2 regions of the Streptomyces sp. NPDC005141 genome follow, and region 1 is predicted to be linked to the other one. Evidence: riboswitches for the same ligand, from Rfam matches in the RefSeq annotation. Region 1 holds a riboswitch; the other holds the start of a gene.

Region 1 (8,077 bases):
TGCATCACGAACCCGTCGAAGTCGCCGTCGTCCGGCTGCTCGTCGACGTGCAGGTCGTGATGGAGCTCGGCGGCCTTGACGAGGGTCCAGATCTGCGCGCGGACCGCGGGGGCCTTCGTCGGGTCCAGGTCGGACACGAGCGCGTACTCGTCCAGGAGCTGCTCGAGCTTGGCGAGGTCCCCGTAGGTGTCGGCGCGCGCCATCGGCGGTACGAGATGGTCGACGACGGTGGCGTGCCCGCGGCGCTTGGCCTGCGTGCCCTCACCGGGGTCGTTGACGATGAACGGGTAGACCAGGGGGAGTTCGCCGAGGACGGCGTCGGGCGCGCAGCCGCCGCTGAGCCCGAGTCCCTTGCCCGGCAGCCACTCCATCGTGCCGTGCTTGCCCATGTGCACGACGGCGTCGGCGCCGAAACTGTTCTCCAGCCAGCGGTAGGCCGCCATGTAGTGGTGCGACGGCGGCATGTCCGGGTCGTGGTAGATCGCGATCGGGTTCTCGCCGAAGCCGCGCGGCGGCTGGATCATCACCACGACGTTCCCGAACTGCAGGCACGCGAGCACGATGTCGTCGCCGTCGACGTAGAGCGAGCCCGGCGGCTCGCCCCATGCTTCCAGCATGCCCTCGCGCAGAGCGGGGTCGAGCGTCTCGAACCACGCCCGGTAGTCCGCGAGCGGCACGCGCGCCGGGGCGACGGCGAGCTGCTCCTCGGTCAGCCACTCGACGTCGTGACCGCCGGCCGCGATGAGCCGGTGGATCAACTCGTCGCCGTTGTCGGGGTATTCGGTCAGGGCGTAGCCCGCGTCCCGGAGCGCGTCGAGGACCCGTACGGCGGAGGCGGGCGTGTCGAGACCGACCGCGTTGCCGACCCGGGAGTGCTTGGTCGGGTAGGCGGTGAAGACGATCCCGAGCTTCTTCTCCGCGTTCGGCTTGTGCTTCAACAGGGCGTGCCGAAGGGCGATTCCGGCGACCCGCGCGGCCCGCTCGGGGTCGGCGACATACACCGGGACGTCGTCCGGACCCTGCTCCTTGAAGGAGAACGGCACGGTGATGAGACGGCCGTCGAACTCCGGGATCGCGACCTGCATCGCCGCGTCCATGGGGGACAGGGCCGCGTCCGACGCGTCCCAGGCGCTCTTCGACGAGGTCAGGCAGAGCCCCTGGAGGACCGGGATGTCGAGGTCGGCGAGCGCCCCGATGTCCCAGGCCTCCTCGTCGCCGCCCGCGGACGCCTGCGAGGCGTGGGTGCCGCCCGCCGCGAGGACGGTGGCGACGAGCACGTCGGCACGGCCGAGGATCTCGTACAGGGCCGGGTCGGCATCGCGCAGCGAACCGCAGTACACCGCGAGGGCGTTGGCGCCCCGTGCCTCGATCGCGTCGCACAGCGTGTCGACGAACGCGGTGTTCCCGGACAGCTCGTGCGCCCGGTAGAACAGCACGCCGACGGTCGGCCTGCCCTCGACGAAGGCACGCTCGCCGTGGACGCCGAACTCCGCCGACTTCCGCGGCTCCTCGAAGCCCTCACCCGTGAGGAGCACGGTGTCCGAGAGGAACCGGGCCAGCTCGGCCAGGTTGGCCGGGCCGCCCTCGACGAGGTAGCGCAGCGCCTCCGCGACCACACCCGCGGGCACCGACGACTCGGCCATCAGCTCGGCGTCCGGGACCGACTCGCCGCCGAGCAGCACCGTCGGGATGCCGGAAGCCTTCAGAAAGGCCAGCCCGTCCTCCCAGGCCCGCTTGCCACCGAGCAGCCGTACGACGGCGAGGTCCGCGCCCTCGACGAGCGCGGGGAGTTCGTCCGTGACGTCCACCCGGGTCGGATTGCCGATCCGGTAGGCGGCGCCGGAGGCGCGGGCCGCCAGCAGATCCGTGTCGGCGGTCGACAACAACAACACTGTGCTCATGCGGGCGCTCCCGGTGGAATGAAGGGCAGTCCTTGCGGCGCGCCGGACTCGATGAGCCGCCACAGCGCGTCCGTGTCCGCGTGTTCCTCGATCAGATCGCCGAGCCGGTCCAGCTGCTCCTCGCGCAGCGCCGCGAACGACGTGTCGGCCGCCGGCACGAAACGACGGCCCGCGGCGGCCGCCACTTCGCGCAGGAAGGCCCGCCGGAAACCGTCCGACTCCAGCGAGCCGTGCCAGTGCGTGCCCCAGACGGCGCCGACCCGGCATCCGTCCAGGCCGCGTCCCTCGGCATCGCGGAGGAACGGCTCCCCGCCCAGGACTTCGGCGACGCCGTGATGGATCTCGTACCCCTCGACGTGCTCGCCGAGGGCCTCGCCGACCGGCCGTGTCAGGGTCTTCTCCCGCGCGAACCGCACGCGTACGGGGAGGAGTCCGAGCCCGTCGACCTGACCGGCGCGCGACTCGACCTCGTCCTCGATGTGTTCTCCGAGGAGCTGGTAGCCGCCGCAGATGCCGAGCACGGGCCGTCCCTCGGCGGCCCGGCGTGCGATCGCGTCCGCGAGGCCGCGCTCGCGCAGCCACTGAAGCGCCCTCACCGTGCCCCGGGTCCCGGGCACGACGACCAGATCCGCGTCGGCCAGTTCCTCGGCCCGGTCCACGAACCGCACGACGATGCCCGGTTCGGCGGCCAGCGCGTCCACGTCGGTGAAGTTGGACATCAGCGGGATCGCGCAGACGGCGACCCGCAGGATGTCCTCGCCGACGGGGGAGGAGACGGCCGACTCGCGGACGGCCCCGCGCAGCGAGACCCGCAGCCCGTCCTCCTCGTCGATGCCGAGGCCGTGCTGGAAGGGCAGAACGCCGTAGGAGCGGCGCCCGGTGAGGCCGTGCAGCATGTCGAGCCCGGGCTCCAGCAGGGTGACGTCACCGCGGAACTTGTTGACGAGGAACCCGGCGACGAGCGCCTGGTCCTCGGGCGACAGCAACGCGACCGTCCCGAAGAACGACGCGAACACACCGCCCCGGTCGATGTCACCGACGACGAGCACGGGAAGCCCCGCGTTCCGTGCCACCCCCATGTTCACGATGTCGGTGCGCCGCAGATTGATCTCGGCCGGACTGCCGGCTCCCTCACAGATCACCGCGTCATACGTGCCCCGCAACTGGGCCAGACAGTCGAGGACGGTCCCGAGGAGTGCTTCCTGCCGCCCGCCGTGCAGCCTTTCCCCGGGAGACACGACGGCCGACGGCGCCTCCGCCGCGTGCCCGGGTCCCCCGAAGAACCCGCGGGCGCTCATCTCGCCCACCGGCTTGCCCATCAGCACGACCTGGCTGCTGCGGTCGCTGCCCGGCTTGAGCAGCACGGGATTCATCAGCGCGGTCGGCTCCACCCGGGCGGCCTGCGCCTGCATGGCCTGCGCCCGCCCGATCTCGGCGCCCTCGCGCGTCACGAACGAGTTCAGGGACATGTTCTGCGCCTTGAAGGGCGCGACCTTGACGCCCTGCCGCACCAGCCACCGGCAGATCCCGGCGGTCACGACGCTCTTGCCCGCGTCGGAGGTGGTTCCGGCGATCAGCAGCCCGCCGCTCATGCGGTGCGCCCCTTCCTGGTGAGCAGGACCCGTCCGGCGGTGCTCACGCCGAGCGCGAGCCAGCCGACGCGGCGGGAGAGCCGTACGGATCGTTCGATGTCGTGGACGTGGACGGCGCGTCCGGCGTCGTTGAGCACGGGACGGTGCTCGACCCGGCCCCCGTACGACAGGGTGCCGCCGAGCCGCACGCCAAGCGCTCCGGCGAACGAGGCCTCCACGGGCCCGGCGTTGGGACTCGGATGTCTGCGGGCGTCCGCGCGCCAGGCGCGCACTGCGCCGCGCGGGTCGCCCCCCGCCGCGGCGGCGAGGACGGCGGTCAGCCGGGCTCCCGGCCAGCCGGCGACATCGTCGAGCCGGGCGGAGGCCCAGCCGTAGCGCCGGTACCGGGGGGACTTGTGCCCGACCATGGCGTCGAGAGTGTTCGCGGCGCGGAAGGCGACGAGGCCCGGCACACCGCCGAGGGCGCCCCAGACCAGAGCGCCGACCACGGCGTCGGAGGTGTTCTCGGCGACGGACTCGACGACGGCACGCGCGATGCCGTCGGCGTCCAGCGCCTGCGGGTCACGCCCGCACAGATGCGGCAGCCGTTCCCGGGCGACCTCGATGTCACCGGCCGCGAGCGCGCCGGCGACGGCCCGAGCCTCACGGCCGAGGGAGGTCCCCCCGACGACGGCCCAGGTGGTGGCGGCGGTCAGCGCGACGGAGGCGGTACGCGAGGTGCGGACGGAATGACGCGCGAGCGCGGCCAGTCCGGTGGCACCGCCCACGCAGACGGCCGTGTGCAGCGCGCCCCACCCGCGGTGGTCCCGCCACAGCGCCCGCTCCACGGACGCGGCGGCCCGCCCGAACGCGGCGACCGGATGCCCCCGGCGGGGATCGCCGAGCAGCAGGTCGCCGAGGAGGCCGGCGGCGGCGCCGTACGCGAAGACGCGATCGGCACGCACGGGGTCAGCCGGCCGTGGGGTGGAGCGGAACCCTCGTACTCAGCGAAATGGGCAACGGGCAGCCGCGCATGGCGATATGTCCTCACTCAGGGTGTCCACGCCCTGGTTCGACGAGACCGGCGGTGAGAGTTCCTGGCTCCCGGGGAGTTTCTTCCCCGATGACAGTGGCGGGACCGCGCCGGATTCGCACCGGCTTCCTCTCATGCCGCCGTACTTGGCTCCGGCAGTCCACCACGGGGCGAGAACGGCCGTCAACTGGCTGTTGACCTGCGGAGGGAGAGTGTGCGAAGGCCCACATACGCGTGGGGTGCGGGACGGTGATCCGTCCCGCACCCCACGCGAAGTGCCGCTCGGCGCAACCCCTGTTCGGGCCGCTCGATCCGGGTTACTTGGTCATGATCAGAGAGATGCCGTACACCACCGCCGCGGCGCAGGCCGCGAAGCAGACGTACGCGCCCGTGGCGGCCGCGACCGCGGAACCGCCCTGGGCCGACTCCTTCTTGGAGAGGCCGGCGACACCCAGGGTGAAGAGGGCGACGAGGGCCACGGTCACTCCGAGGCTGACCCCGAAGACGGACCCGAGGGCTGACCAGTCGATGTGCATGCTGTTTCTTCCTTCGGTTCTCAGGCCACGGGGGACGGCGCCGACGGGGCCGCCGCGGGCTCGGCGGGAGCCGGGATGGTGGCCGTGAGGTCCTCGGCCACGGTGCCGGCCGGGGGCGGGGTGACGGCGGCGATGGCCTGGGTCACCACACCGGCGGGCTCCTCGGCGTCGTTCACGTTGGTGTGGTCGATCACCTCGCGGCGCGAGCGGCGCCAGATCGCGAAGCTGGACCCGACCAGGAAGACCGCGACGAGCGTGGTGCCCCAGGCGCCGAAGCCGGTGACCCACTCGGCGAGCGCGCCGACCAGGGCGGCGGCGGGCAGTGTGAGGATCCAGGCGACGACCATACGGGTGGCGGTGGACCAGCGGACCACGCCGCCCTTGCGGCCGAGGCCCGCACCCATCACGGAACCGGAGACCGAGTGCGTGGTGGAGAGGGAGAAGCCGATGTGCGAAGACGCCAGGATGACCGTGGCCGCGCTGGTCTGGGCGGCGAAGCCCTGCTGCGGCTGGAGGTCGGTCAGGCCCTTGCCCATCGTGCGGATGATGCGCCAGCCGCCCAGGTAGGTGCCGAGCGCGATGGCGAGACCGGCGCAGAGGATGACCCAGACCGGCGGGTCGGAGTCGGGAGCGACGGCGCCACCGGCGACCAGGGCCAGGGTGATGATGCCCATCGTCTTCTGCGCGTCGTTGGTGCCGTGGGCCAGCGAGACCAGGCCCGCGGAGGCTATCTGGCCGGCGCGGTACCCCTTCTTGGTGGCCTTGGTGTCGGCGTTGCCACTGAGCTTGTACGACAGCCGGGTGGCGAACATCGCGGCCAGACCGGCGACGATCGGGGCCGCGACGGCGGGGAGGAGCACCTTGCCGACCAGGACGTCCCCGTGCACCGCGCCGGTACCGGCGGAGGCGATGGTGGCGCCGACCAGGCCGCCCATGAGGGCGTGCGAGGAGCTGGACGGGAGACCGACGAGCCACGTCACCAGGTTCCAGAGGATCGCGCCGACGAGGGCGGCGAAGATCACTTCTGGCTGGATGCCGGATTCATCGACGAGGCCTTTGGAGATCGTGTTGGCGACCTCCACCGAGAGGAAGGCGCCGACAAGGTTGAGGGCGGCGGACATGGCCACCGCGACCTTGGGCTTGAGTGCGCCGGTCGAGATGGTGGTGGCCATCGCGTTGGCGGTGTCGTGGAAACCGTTCGTGAAATCGAACACGAGAGCGGTGACGATCACGATTCCGAGGAGGAGCGTGATGTGTTCCATTTACCCAGGCTTCTGTTGGACGTCAGTGGCAGGGGGACCGTAAGCAACCTGGGTGAACGGAAGATGAACTGGGGCGGGCTGCGCGGTGACCCGAACGGCGAATCGCCCCTCCGCTTGTGCTGAAGGGGCGAAGCCGCGGGTCGAACGGATGCGGAATTTCTGGCTCCGGTCCGGGTCGCCACCCCGGGTGAGCCGCTCGAGCTGAGCCCGGGATCCATGGAAGGGATTCTGGTCACCCGGCAGGCTGCCGCCGTTGTCGTACTGTCAGAAGGTCCACACGGACCAGCCGGCGGCAGTCGGCCGGCGTCCGCCGGGTCGTAACGGGTCGGCCACAGGGCGTGATTCGCGGCAAAAGCCCTGCTGGAGCCGGTGCAGGCGTTCCACCAATGCGTTGTGGTGTAAATCACAGGACGTCGATCGGTCTCCCGCCGGACCTCGTCGCTGAAAGCCTTGATCCAGTTCGCGCCCTTTCGGAGGCTCTGCTTCCGTCCTGCAGCGCGTCCGCCCGAGGTGCGCCCACGGGCGCGCCTGGCAGGATCGCGGCATGGCTGAGCGGCACCGGGACGCACGGGACGGGCGGGAGGACCCAGCGATGGCGGACGAGTGCGACGAGCGGGACGAGGCGGCTGCGAGGGACACGGGGGACGCCGTCCGGCGGGCCTGGGACGAGCTCGTCACGACGGCCCGCCGGACCGTGACCGACGGGCTGGTCGTCGGTACGTCGGGCAACGTCTCCGTCCGCGTCGGCGACACCGTCCTGGTCACACCCACGGGCGTGCCCTACGACCGGCTGACGCACGACGACATCGTCGGTGTCGGCCTCGACGGCCGGCAGCTGCTCGGTTCGCTCCGTCCGACGAGCGAACTGCCGATGCACCTCGCCGTCTACCGGGAGACCGACGCCCGGGCCGTCGTCCACACCCACGCCCCCCACGCGACGGCCGTCTCGACCCTCGTCCCCGGTCTCCCGCCGATCCACTACATGACCGGCGCCCTCGGCGGCCCGGTCCGCGTCGCCCCCTACGCGACGTACGGCACGCCGGAGTTGGCCGAGAACATGCTGCGGGCCCTGACCGAGCGCAGCGCCTGCCTCCTCCAGAACCACGGCACCGTCGCCTACGGAGCCTCGCTGGACCAGGCGTACGACCGCACGGCCCAGCTCGAATGGATGTGCCGCGTCTGGCTCCTGGCCTCCTCGGTCCCGGGCCTGACGCCCGCCCTGATCTCACCGGACCGACTCCAGGAGGCGGCCGAGAGCCTGCGGGGGTACGGCCAGAAGGGATAGGGCCGGGAAGGGGCACGGCCGGAAGGGGCACGGGCGGGACGGGCGCGGGCGGGACGGGCGCGGGCGGGAGGTGCCTGGGCGGAAGTGGACAGGACCTGAAGGGGCCAGGACCTGAAGGGGCAGGACCGGGAAGGGGCAGGACCGGAACGCCAGGACCGGGAAGGGGCAGGACCGGAACGCCAGGACCGGGAAGGGGTACGGCCCGAACGAGGTGTGGCCCGGCCGTCGCCGGGCGTCGTGCTCCGGCCGCCGGCACGCCGCGCACGCCGCGCACGCGGGGTCCGATGCACCGCGCCCGTCACCCCTTGTGCCCTTCCCGCTGGCCGATGACGGGATCCGCCGGGAAACTGGTCGAGTGCGCACCCTAAGAGCCACGGCAGCGGCCGTCACCGTAGCCATAGCCGCGGGCGCGGCCTCCGTGGCGGCAGGCCGGTTCGCCAGCGACGCCGCGCTGAAGACGAGGCCCGGCAAGCCGCTGCCCAGCGAACC
Region 2 (8,077 bases), on a different contig from region 1:
TCTACTGGTACCAGATGCTGTGGGTGCCCCTCTCCACGGCGCTGACCGTGACCGCGTACGTGCTGTGGAAGCGTGACCAGCGGGCCCGCACCTCCGTGAAGGGAGGTGCCGGAGCATGAACGACGGTGTGAACGGCGTCGCCCTCGGCGTCTTCGTCTTCTTCTTCCTGGCCGTCACGGTCATGGGCTTCCTGGCCGCGCGCTGGCGCAGGGCCGACAACGAACACAGCCTCGACGAATGGGGCCTGGGCGGCCGGTCCTTCGGCACCTGGGTGACCTGGTTCCTGCTCGGCGGCGACCTCTACACGGCGTACACCTTCGTCGCCGTACCGGCGGCGATCTACGCGGCGGGCGCGGCCGGCTTCTTCGCCGTGCCGTACACGATCCTGGTCTACCCGCTGATCTTCACCTTCCTGCCCCGCCTCTGGTCGGTCTCCCACAAGCACGGCTATGTGACGACCTCGGACTTCGTGCGCGGCCGCTTCGGCTCCAAGGGCCTGTCCCTCGCCGTGGCCGTCACCGGAATCCTGGCCACCATGCCGTACATCGCGCTCCAGCTGGTCGGCATCCAGGCCGTCCTCGACGTGATGGGCGTGGGCGGCGGCGAGAGCACCAACTGGTTCGTCAAGGACCTGCCGCTCCTCATCGCCTTCGGCGTGCTGGCCGCGTACACCTACTCCTCGGGGCTGCGGGCCCCCGCCCTGATCGCGTTCGTGAAGGACACCCTGATCTACATCGTGATCGCGGTGGCCATCATCTACATCCCGATCAAGCTCGGCGGCTTCGACGAGATCTTCAAGGCGGCGAGCGACAAGTACACGGCCGCGGGCGCCGGCGGGCTCGTCCCCGCCGAGGCGGGCCAGTGGACGTACGCCACCCTCGCGCTCGGCTCCGCACTGGCGCTGTTCATGTATCCGCACTCGATCACCGCGACGCTGTCCAGCCGCAGCCGCGAGGTGATCCGCCGGAACACCACGATCCTGCCGCTGTACTCGCTGATGCTGGGCCTGCTCGCCCTGCTCGGGTTCATGGCGATCGCGGCCGGCGTGAAGGTGCAGAACGGCCAGCTCGCCATCCCCCAGCTCTTCGAGAACATGTTCCCGGACTGGTTCGCGGGCGTGGCCTTCGCCGCCATCGGCATCGGGGCACTCGTCCCGGCGGCCATCATGTCCATCGCGGCCGCGAACCTCTTCACCCGCAACATCTACAAGGACTTCATCAAGCCGGACGCGACCCCGCGGCAGGAGACCCAGGTCTCCAAGCTGGTCTCGCTCCTGGTGAAGGTGGGCGCGCTGGTCTTCGTCCTGACCATGGACAAGACCGTCGCGATCAACTTCCAGCTGCTCGGCGGCATCTGGATCCTGCAGACGTTCCCGGCGCTGGTCGGCGGGCTGTTCACCCGCTGGTTCCACCGCTGGGCCCTGCTCGGCGGATGGGCCGTCGGCATGCTCTACGGCACGATCGCCGCGTACGGGGTGGCCTCGCCGACCCAGAAGCACTTCGGCGGCAGCTCGAAGGAGATCCCCGGCATCGGGGAGATCGGCTACATCGGCCTGACGGCGTTCCTCCTGAACGTGGCCGTCTCCGTCGCCCTCACCTTCGCCCTGCGGGCGTTCAAGGCCCCGGACGGCGTCGACGAGACGTCGCCCGGGGACTACACGGCCGACGCGGGAGACCCCGGCGTCGAGACGGAGCTCCCCCCGGCCACGGCGGGCGCGAGCCACTAGCCGGCAGGAAGCGACAGCGCCGTACGACGGGCCGCCGGGCGGGAAGCCGGCGGCCCGTCGCCGTGCCGGGCGGGCGCCGCGAGGCCCTCGTACGCAGCCCGACGACATCCGGCCGCTCACCTACGAGTTGACGCTCCAGCACGCTCCGTAGCGCTCCCTGACACCGACTCGACACAACATGTGGGGGTACTCCCGAAGCCCGGCACAAGATGTATGCTCATGGTCGCTGTCGCCGCAGGGGAATCCGGTGCGAATCCGGAACTGTCCCGCAACGGTGTACTTGTGTGTGTTCGCGTATCCACGCGCCCGCACTCGCGTCAGTCCGAGGACCTGCCGACAGCGCGCCCCGGCCGTCCGGCCCGGGTGCCGACGACGTCCGGGCCTCGCGGAATGGGCCGGTGGACGCGGTGCGCTGCTGCCCAGAAGCGCTCCCGTGTGCCCCCTGCCTCCCCGCAAGGCCCCGTGCCGAGCGAGGGAGAGTCCCACGTGACCATCGCGCCAGCCGATCCGGCTTCACTGACCGCGCAGCAGGCCCCGGTGGAGACCGACGGTCCCGGAGCCGCGCTGCTGCGGACCCTGACGGATCTCACCGCCGACCTCCCCGACGCCGACCCCGGCCGGGTCGCCGCCGCGGCGCTGCGCGGCCGGTCCGCCCGCGCCGACGAGGCCGAGCTGCGCGAACTGGCCACCGAGGCGGCCGCAGGGCTCATCTCCGAGGATCCCGCCTACTCCCGGCTGGCCGCCCGCCTGCTCACGATCAGCATCGCCGCGGAGGCCGCCTCCCAGGGCGTCACGACCTTCTCCGAGTCGGTCGCCGTCGGCCACCGCGAGGGCCTGATCGCCGACCGCACGGCCGAGTTCGTCCGCCTGCACACGGCCCGCCTCGACGCGTTGATCGCCGCGTCCTTCGCCGAGGACGCCGACGACCGCTTCGGCTACTTCGGGCTGCGCACGCTGCACAGCCGCTATCTGCTCCGGCACCCGATCACCCGCAGCGTCGTCGAGACGCCCCAGCACTTCATGCTCCGGGTGGCCTCCGGCCTCGCCGAGGACGACACGGCCCGCTCGGTGGACGAAGTCACCGCGCTCTACCGGCTCATGAGCCGCCTGGACTACCTCCCCTCCTCCCCCACGCTCTTCAACTCCGGTACGCGGCACCCCCAGATGTCGTCCTGCTACCTCCTCGACTCCCCGCTGGACGAGCTGGACTCCATCTACGACCGCTACCACCAGGTGGCGCGCCTGTCGAAGCACGCGGGCGGCATCGGCCTGTCCTACTCCCGCATCCGCTCGCGCGGTTCGCTGATCCGCGGCACGAACGGGCACTCCAACGGCATCGTCCCGTTCCTCAAGACGCTCGACGCCTCGGTCGCCGCGGTGAACCAGGGCGGCCGGCGCAAGGGCGCGGCCGCGGTCTACCTGGAGACCTGGCACTCCGACATCGAGGAGTTCCTGGAGCTGCGCGACAACACCGGTGAGGACGCCCGGCGTACGCACAACCTGAACCTCGCGCACTGGATCCCGGACGAGTTCATGCGCCGGGTGAACGAGGACGGCACCTGGTCGCTCTTCTCCCCCTCCGACGTGCCGGAACTGGTCGACCTGTGGGGCGACGCGTTCGACGCGGCCTACCGCAAGGCCGAGGAGGCGGGCCTCGCCAGGAAGACCATCCCGGCCCGCGACCTGTACGGCCGCATGATGCGCACCCTCGCGCAGACCGGCAACGGCTGGATGACCTTCAAGGACGCCGCCAACCGCACCGCCAACCAGACGGCGGAGCCGGGCCACACCGTCCACTCCTCGAACCTGTGCACCGAGATCCTGGAGGTCACGGACGACGGGGAGACGGCGGTCTGCAACCTGGGCTCGGTCAACCTGGGCGCGTTCGTGGTCGGTCAGGACATCGACTGGGAGCGGCTCGACGAGACCGTCCGCACCGCGGTGACCTTCCTCGACCGCGTCGTCGACATCAACTTCTACCCGACCGAACAGGCGGGCCGCTCCAACTCCCGCTGGCGTCCGGTCGGCCTCGGCGTGATGGGTCTGCAGGACGTCTTCTTCAAGATGCGGCTGCCCTTCGACTCGCCGCAGGCCCGCGCCCTGTCCACCCGGATCGCCGAGCGCATCATGCTCGCCGCCTACGAGGCCTCCGCGGACCTCGCCGAGCGCCCCCAAGCACCTTCGACAGGCTCCGGTGCGGGGGAGACCCCCATCGGCCCGTTCCCGGCCTGGGAGAAGACCCGTACCGCCCGGGGCGTGCTGCACCCGGACCACTTCGACGTCGAGCTGAACTGGCCGGAGCGCTGGGCGGCCCTGCGGCAGCGGATCGCCTCGGTCGGCATGCGCAACTCGCTGCTCCTCGCGATCGCGCCCACCGCCACCATCGCGTCCATCGCGGGCGTGTACGAGTGCATCGAGCCGCAGGTGTCGAACCTGTTCAAGCGCGAGACCCTCTCCGGCGAGTTCCTCCAGGTCAACTCCTACCTGGTGGACGAGCTGAAGCGGCTCGGCGTGTGGGACGCGCAGACCCGCGAGGCACTGCGCGAGTCCAGCGGCTCGGTGCAGGGCTTCACCTGGGTCCCGCAGGACGTCCGCGACCTGTACCGCACGGCGTGGGAGATCCCGCAGCGCGGCCTGATCGACATGGCCGCCGCCCGGACCCCGTTCCTGGACCAGGCGCAGTCCCTGAACCTGTTCCTGGAGACGCCGACCATCGGCAAGCTCTCCTCGATGTACTCCTACGCCTGGAAGTCGGGCCTGAAGACGACGTACTACCTGCGGTCCCGTCCCGCGACGCGCATCGCCCGCGCGGCCCAGGCCCAGGCGCAGCCCGAGAAGACCATCCCCGTCCAGCAGGTGGCCGACCCCGACGCCGTCGCCTGCTCCCTGGAAAACCCCGAGTCCTGCGAGGCCTGCCAGTAATGACCGACACGAACACCCAGAAGAACCTGCTCGACCCGGGCTTCGAACTCACCCTCCGTCCCATGCGCTACCCGGACTTCTACGAGCGCTACCGGGACGCCATCAAGAACACCTGGACCGTCGAGGAGGTCGACCTCCACTCGGACGTCGCCGACCTCGCGAAGCTGACGCCGGGCGAGCAGCACATGATCGGCCGGCTGGTCGCGTTCTTCGCGACGGGTGACTCGATCGTGGCGAACAACCTGGTACTGACGCTGTACAAGCACATCAACTCCCCCGAGGCGCGGCTCTACCTGAGCCGTCAGCTCTTCGAGGAGGCGGTGCACGTCCAGTTCTATCTGACGCTGCTCGACACCTACCTGCCCGACCCCGAGGACCGCACCGCGGCCTTCGCGGCCGTCGAGAGCATTCCCTCCATCCGCGAGAAGGCCCAGTTCTGCTTCAAGTGGATGGACTCCGTGGAGAAGCTGGACCAGCTGGAGACCCAGGCCGACCGCCGCCGCTTCCTGCTCAACCTCATCTGCTTCGCCGCGTGCATCGAGGGGCTCTTCTTCTACGGGGCCTTCGCGTACGTCTACTGGTTCCGCAGCCGGGGTCTGCTGCACGGCCTGGCGACCGGCACCAACTGGGTGTTCCGCGACGAGACGATGCACATGAGCTTCGCCTTCGAGGTGGTCGACACCGTCCGCAAGGAGGAGCCGGAGCTCTTCGACGACCGGCTCCAGCAGCAGGTGACCGACATGCTGCGCGAGGCGGTCGAGGCCGAGCTGCAGTTCGGGCGCGATCTGTGCGGTGAGGGTCTGCCGGGCATGAACACCGACTCGATGCGGCAGTACCTGGAGTGCGTCGCCGACCAGCGCCTTCAGCGGCTGGGCTTCGCGCCGGTGTACGGCTCCGAGAACCCGTTCTCCTTCATGGAGCTCCAGGGCGTCCAGGAGCTCACCAACTTCTTCGAGCGCCGGCCGTCCGCGTACCAGGTCGCGGTGGAGGGCACGGTCGACCTCGACGAGGACTTCTGACCGTTCGTCTCCGGACGGTCCGGCCGTGGACGGCACCGCCGCGACGACCGGGTGACAGGTGGACGACCGAGTGACAGGTGACAGGGCTCCGGCCGCCATGGGCGGCCGGAGCCCTGTCGCGCGGAGAGGGATCCTGATCCACCGGTGACACGTCCAACCCGCAAGGAGGCCACCCCATGCGTCGAACGACCCACACCCGGACCATCGCCCTCACCGCCCTGATCCTGCTCCTCGCGGGCTGCGGCACGCAGAGCGGAGGCGACGCGGGCGGCAGCGGCACCGTGTCGCCGTCGCCCACCCCGTCCCCCCGGGACTGCGCCACGGCGAAGGCGGAGCTCGGCGCCGCCGACACCGGCGACACCTACTGTCTGGCACCCGGTGAGACGATCCGTGTCTCCCTGGACGGCACCACGCGCAAACCCTGGAAGCCCGTCAAGGCCGACGGCGGCGGGCTGGAGGCCACCAACAGCGGAATCGTCCTCCAGCCGGGCGACGCGTCCGCCGCCTACAAGGCGGTCTCGGCCGGAACGGTCCGGCTGACGTCCTCCCGGCCGATGTGTCCGAGTGATCCCGCCCGGGTCTCCTGCGACGGGCTTCAGGAGTGGACGGTCACCGTGGTGGTGACGAAGGAGTGAGGCCGCGGCGGCCGCCCGGCCTCCTGGCGGGGGCGGGCGGCGGCCCGGAGCTGACGGTCCACGCGCCGCTCGCGCGCGAGCCCGATCAGGGAGGGGAGTGCCACGGCCGTGAAGATACCGAGAACGGCCAGGATTCCGACGAGGTTGTCCGTCACTGAGTTCATGGACACTAGTGTCGCTTCGGTGACTCCTTACCATCAGTGGCAGAACTGCCGCACACCCTCGAATTACTGCCACTTCCACGGCACACTGGGGACATGCTGAACAACGTGGCGGCCGTCCTGCTCGACGGCGTGCATCCCTTCGAACTCGGCGTTGTCTGCGAGGTGTTCGGCCTGGACCGCAGCGACGAGGGCTTGCCCGTCTACGAGTTCGCGGTCGTCTCCGCCGAGGGGCCGACGCTCGGCACCCATGTCGCCGGGTTCACCGTCTCCACCCCGTACGGCCTCGACCGGCTCGAAGAGGCCGACCTGGTGGTCGTGCCCGCCGGGGACACCTACGCCGTACGCGGCTATCCGCCCGAACTGCTCGCGGCGCTGCGCCGCGTGGTGGACCGCGGGGCCCGGGTGCTCAGCGTCTGCTCCGGTGTCTTCGCGCTCGGCGCGGCCGGGCTCCTGGACGGCCGGCGCTGCGCCGTGCACTGGCAGCAGGTCGACGAGCTGGCCCGGCAGTACCCGCGGGCGATCATCGAGCCGGACGTCCTGTACGTGGACGAGGACCCGGTGATCACCTCGGCCGGCACCGCCGCCGGTATCGACGCCTGTCTGCACATCGTCCGCAAGGAGCAGGGTCCCGAGGTGGCCAACACCATCGCCCGCCGCATGGTGGTGCCGCCTCACCGCGACGGCGGCCAGGCCCAGTACATCGAGCGGCCCCTGCCGCGCTCACGGTGCGACACGGTCGGCGAGGTGCTGGTGTGGATGCAGCGACACCTCGACGAGGAGATGACCGTCGAACAGCTCGCGGCCCGTGCCCATATGGCGTCGCGCACCTTCGCACGCCGCTTCCAGCAGGAGACGGGGACCACGCCCTACCGTTGGATCCTGCGTCAACGGGTCCTGCTGGTACAGGAGTTGCTGGAGGCCACCGACGAGACGATGGACGCGATCGCGGGCCGCGCCGGCTTCGGCAACGCGGCGGCGCTGCGCCACCAGTTCGTCCGGAGCCTGGGGACGACTCCGCAGGCGTACCGGCGCACGTTCAGGGGCCCGAAGGCGGCCTGAACGTGCGCCGGTAGACGTGCGGGTCGGACACCGGCCGGGCCGGGCGCCCGACGGCCTCAGCGGGGACGGGCCTTCAGCCGCAGCTCGTGGGGCCGCAGGGTGATGCCGACGCGGGTCGTGCCGTCGGACCCGGACACCTGCTCGAAGCGCCACCGGGACGCCACGGTCGCTGTGACCAGGCTGAGCAGCGCCATCGAGAAGTGGTCGCTCGGGCACTTGCGGTTGCCGACACTGAAGGGACGCATCGCGTACTTCGGGATGTCCTTGGAGCGTTCCGGAAGCCAGCGGTCGGGATCGAAATCCAGATGCTCCTGGTACGACCGCGGGTCGCGCTGGATCGCGTACGGGCTGTAGATGATGTCGGCACCGGCCGGAATGCGATAGCCACCCAGCTCGGTTTCGGTCACCGCGCGCCGCGTCAATATCCATACGGCGGGGCGCAAACGCATCGCCTCGACGACGACATTGTTCGTATGCGACAGCCTCCGGACGTCGTCGAATCCGACGGGCCGGTCTCCGGCGACGGATTGGACCTCTTCGGCCACCTTGGCC

What was found. A riboswitch is a leader RNA that binds a small molecule or an ion and turns the genes downstream of it on or off. The one in region 1 is predicted to bind cobalamin.
Region 2: it holds a riboswitch for cobalamin, as region 1 does, so the genes downstream of both, ACWD68_RS05510 (ribonucleoside-diphosphate reductase subunit alpha) here and ACWD68_RS30085 (cobalamin biosynthesis protein) in region 1, are expected to answer to the same signal.

The regions. Positions count from the first base shown of each region.
Region 1 covers NZ_JBSFYW010000047.1:46,944-55,020, reverse strand. The annotation lists gene cobN (cobaltochelatase subunit CobN) at 1-1,901, opposite strand, end outside; gene ACWD68_RS30090 (cobyric acid synthase) at 1,898-3,493, opposite strand; gene ACWD68_RS30085 (cobalamin biosynthesis protein) at 3,490-4,437, opposite strand; cobalamin riboswitch at 4,545-4,685, opposite strand; gene ACWD68_RS30080 (hypothetical protein) at 4,823-5,041, opposite strand; gene ACWD68_RS30075 (anion permease) at 5,062-6,303, opposite strand; partial or broken gene ACWD68_RS30070 (GH25 family lysozyme) at 6,484-6,761, opposite strand; gene ACWD68_RS30065 (class II aldolase/adducin family protein) at 6,848-7,588, shown strand; gene ACWD68_RS30060 (alpha/beta hydrolase family protein) at 7,944-8,077, shown strand, end outside.
Region 2 covers NZ_JBSFYW010000005.1:21,760-29,836, reverse strand. The annotation lists gene ACWD68_RS05520 (DUF3311 domain-containing protein) at 1-119, shown strand, start outside; gene mctP (monocarboxylate uptake permease MctP) at 116-1,726, shown strand; cobalamin riboswitch at 1,930-2,078, shown strand; gene ACWD68_RS05510 (ribonucleoside-diphosphate reductase subunit alpha) at 2,213-4,648, shown strand; gene ACWD68_RS05505 (ribonucleotide-diphosphate reductase subunit beta) at 4,648-5,667, shown strand; gene ACWD68_RS05500 (hypothetical protein) at 5,844-6,302, shown strand; gene ACWD68_RS05495 (hypothetical protein) at 6,263-6,466, opposite strand; gene ACWD68_RS05490 (helix-turn-helix domain-containing protein) at 6,560-7,525, shown strand; gene ACWD68_RS05485 (bifunctional albaflavenone monooxygenase/terpene synthase) at 7,582-8,077, opposite strand, start outside.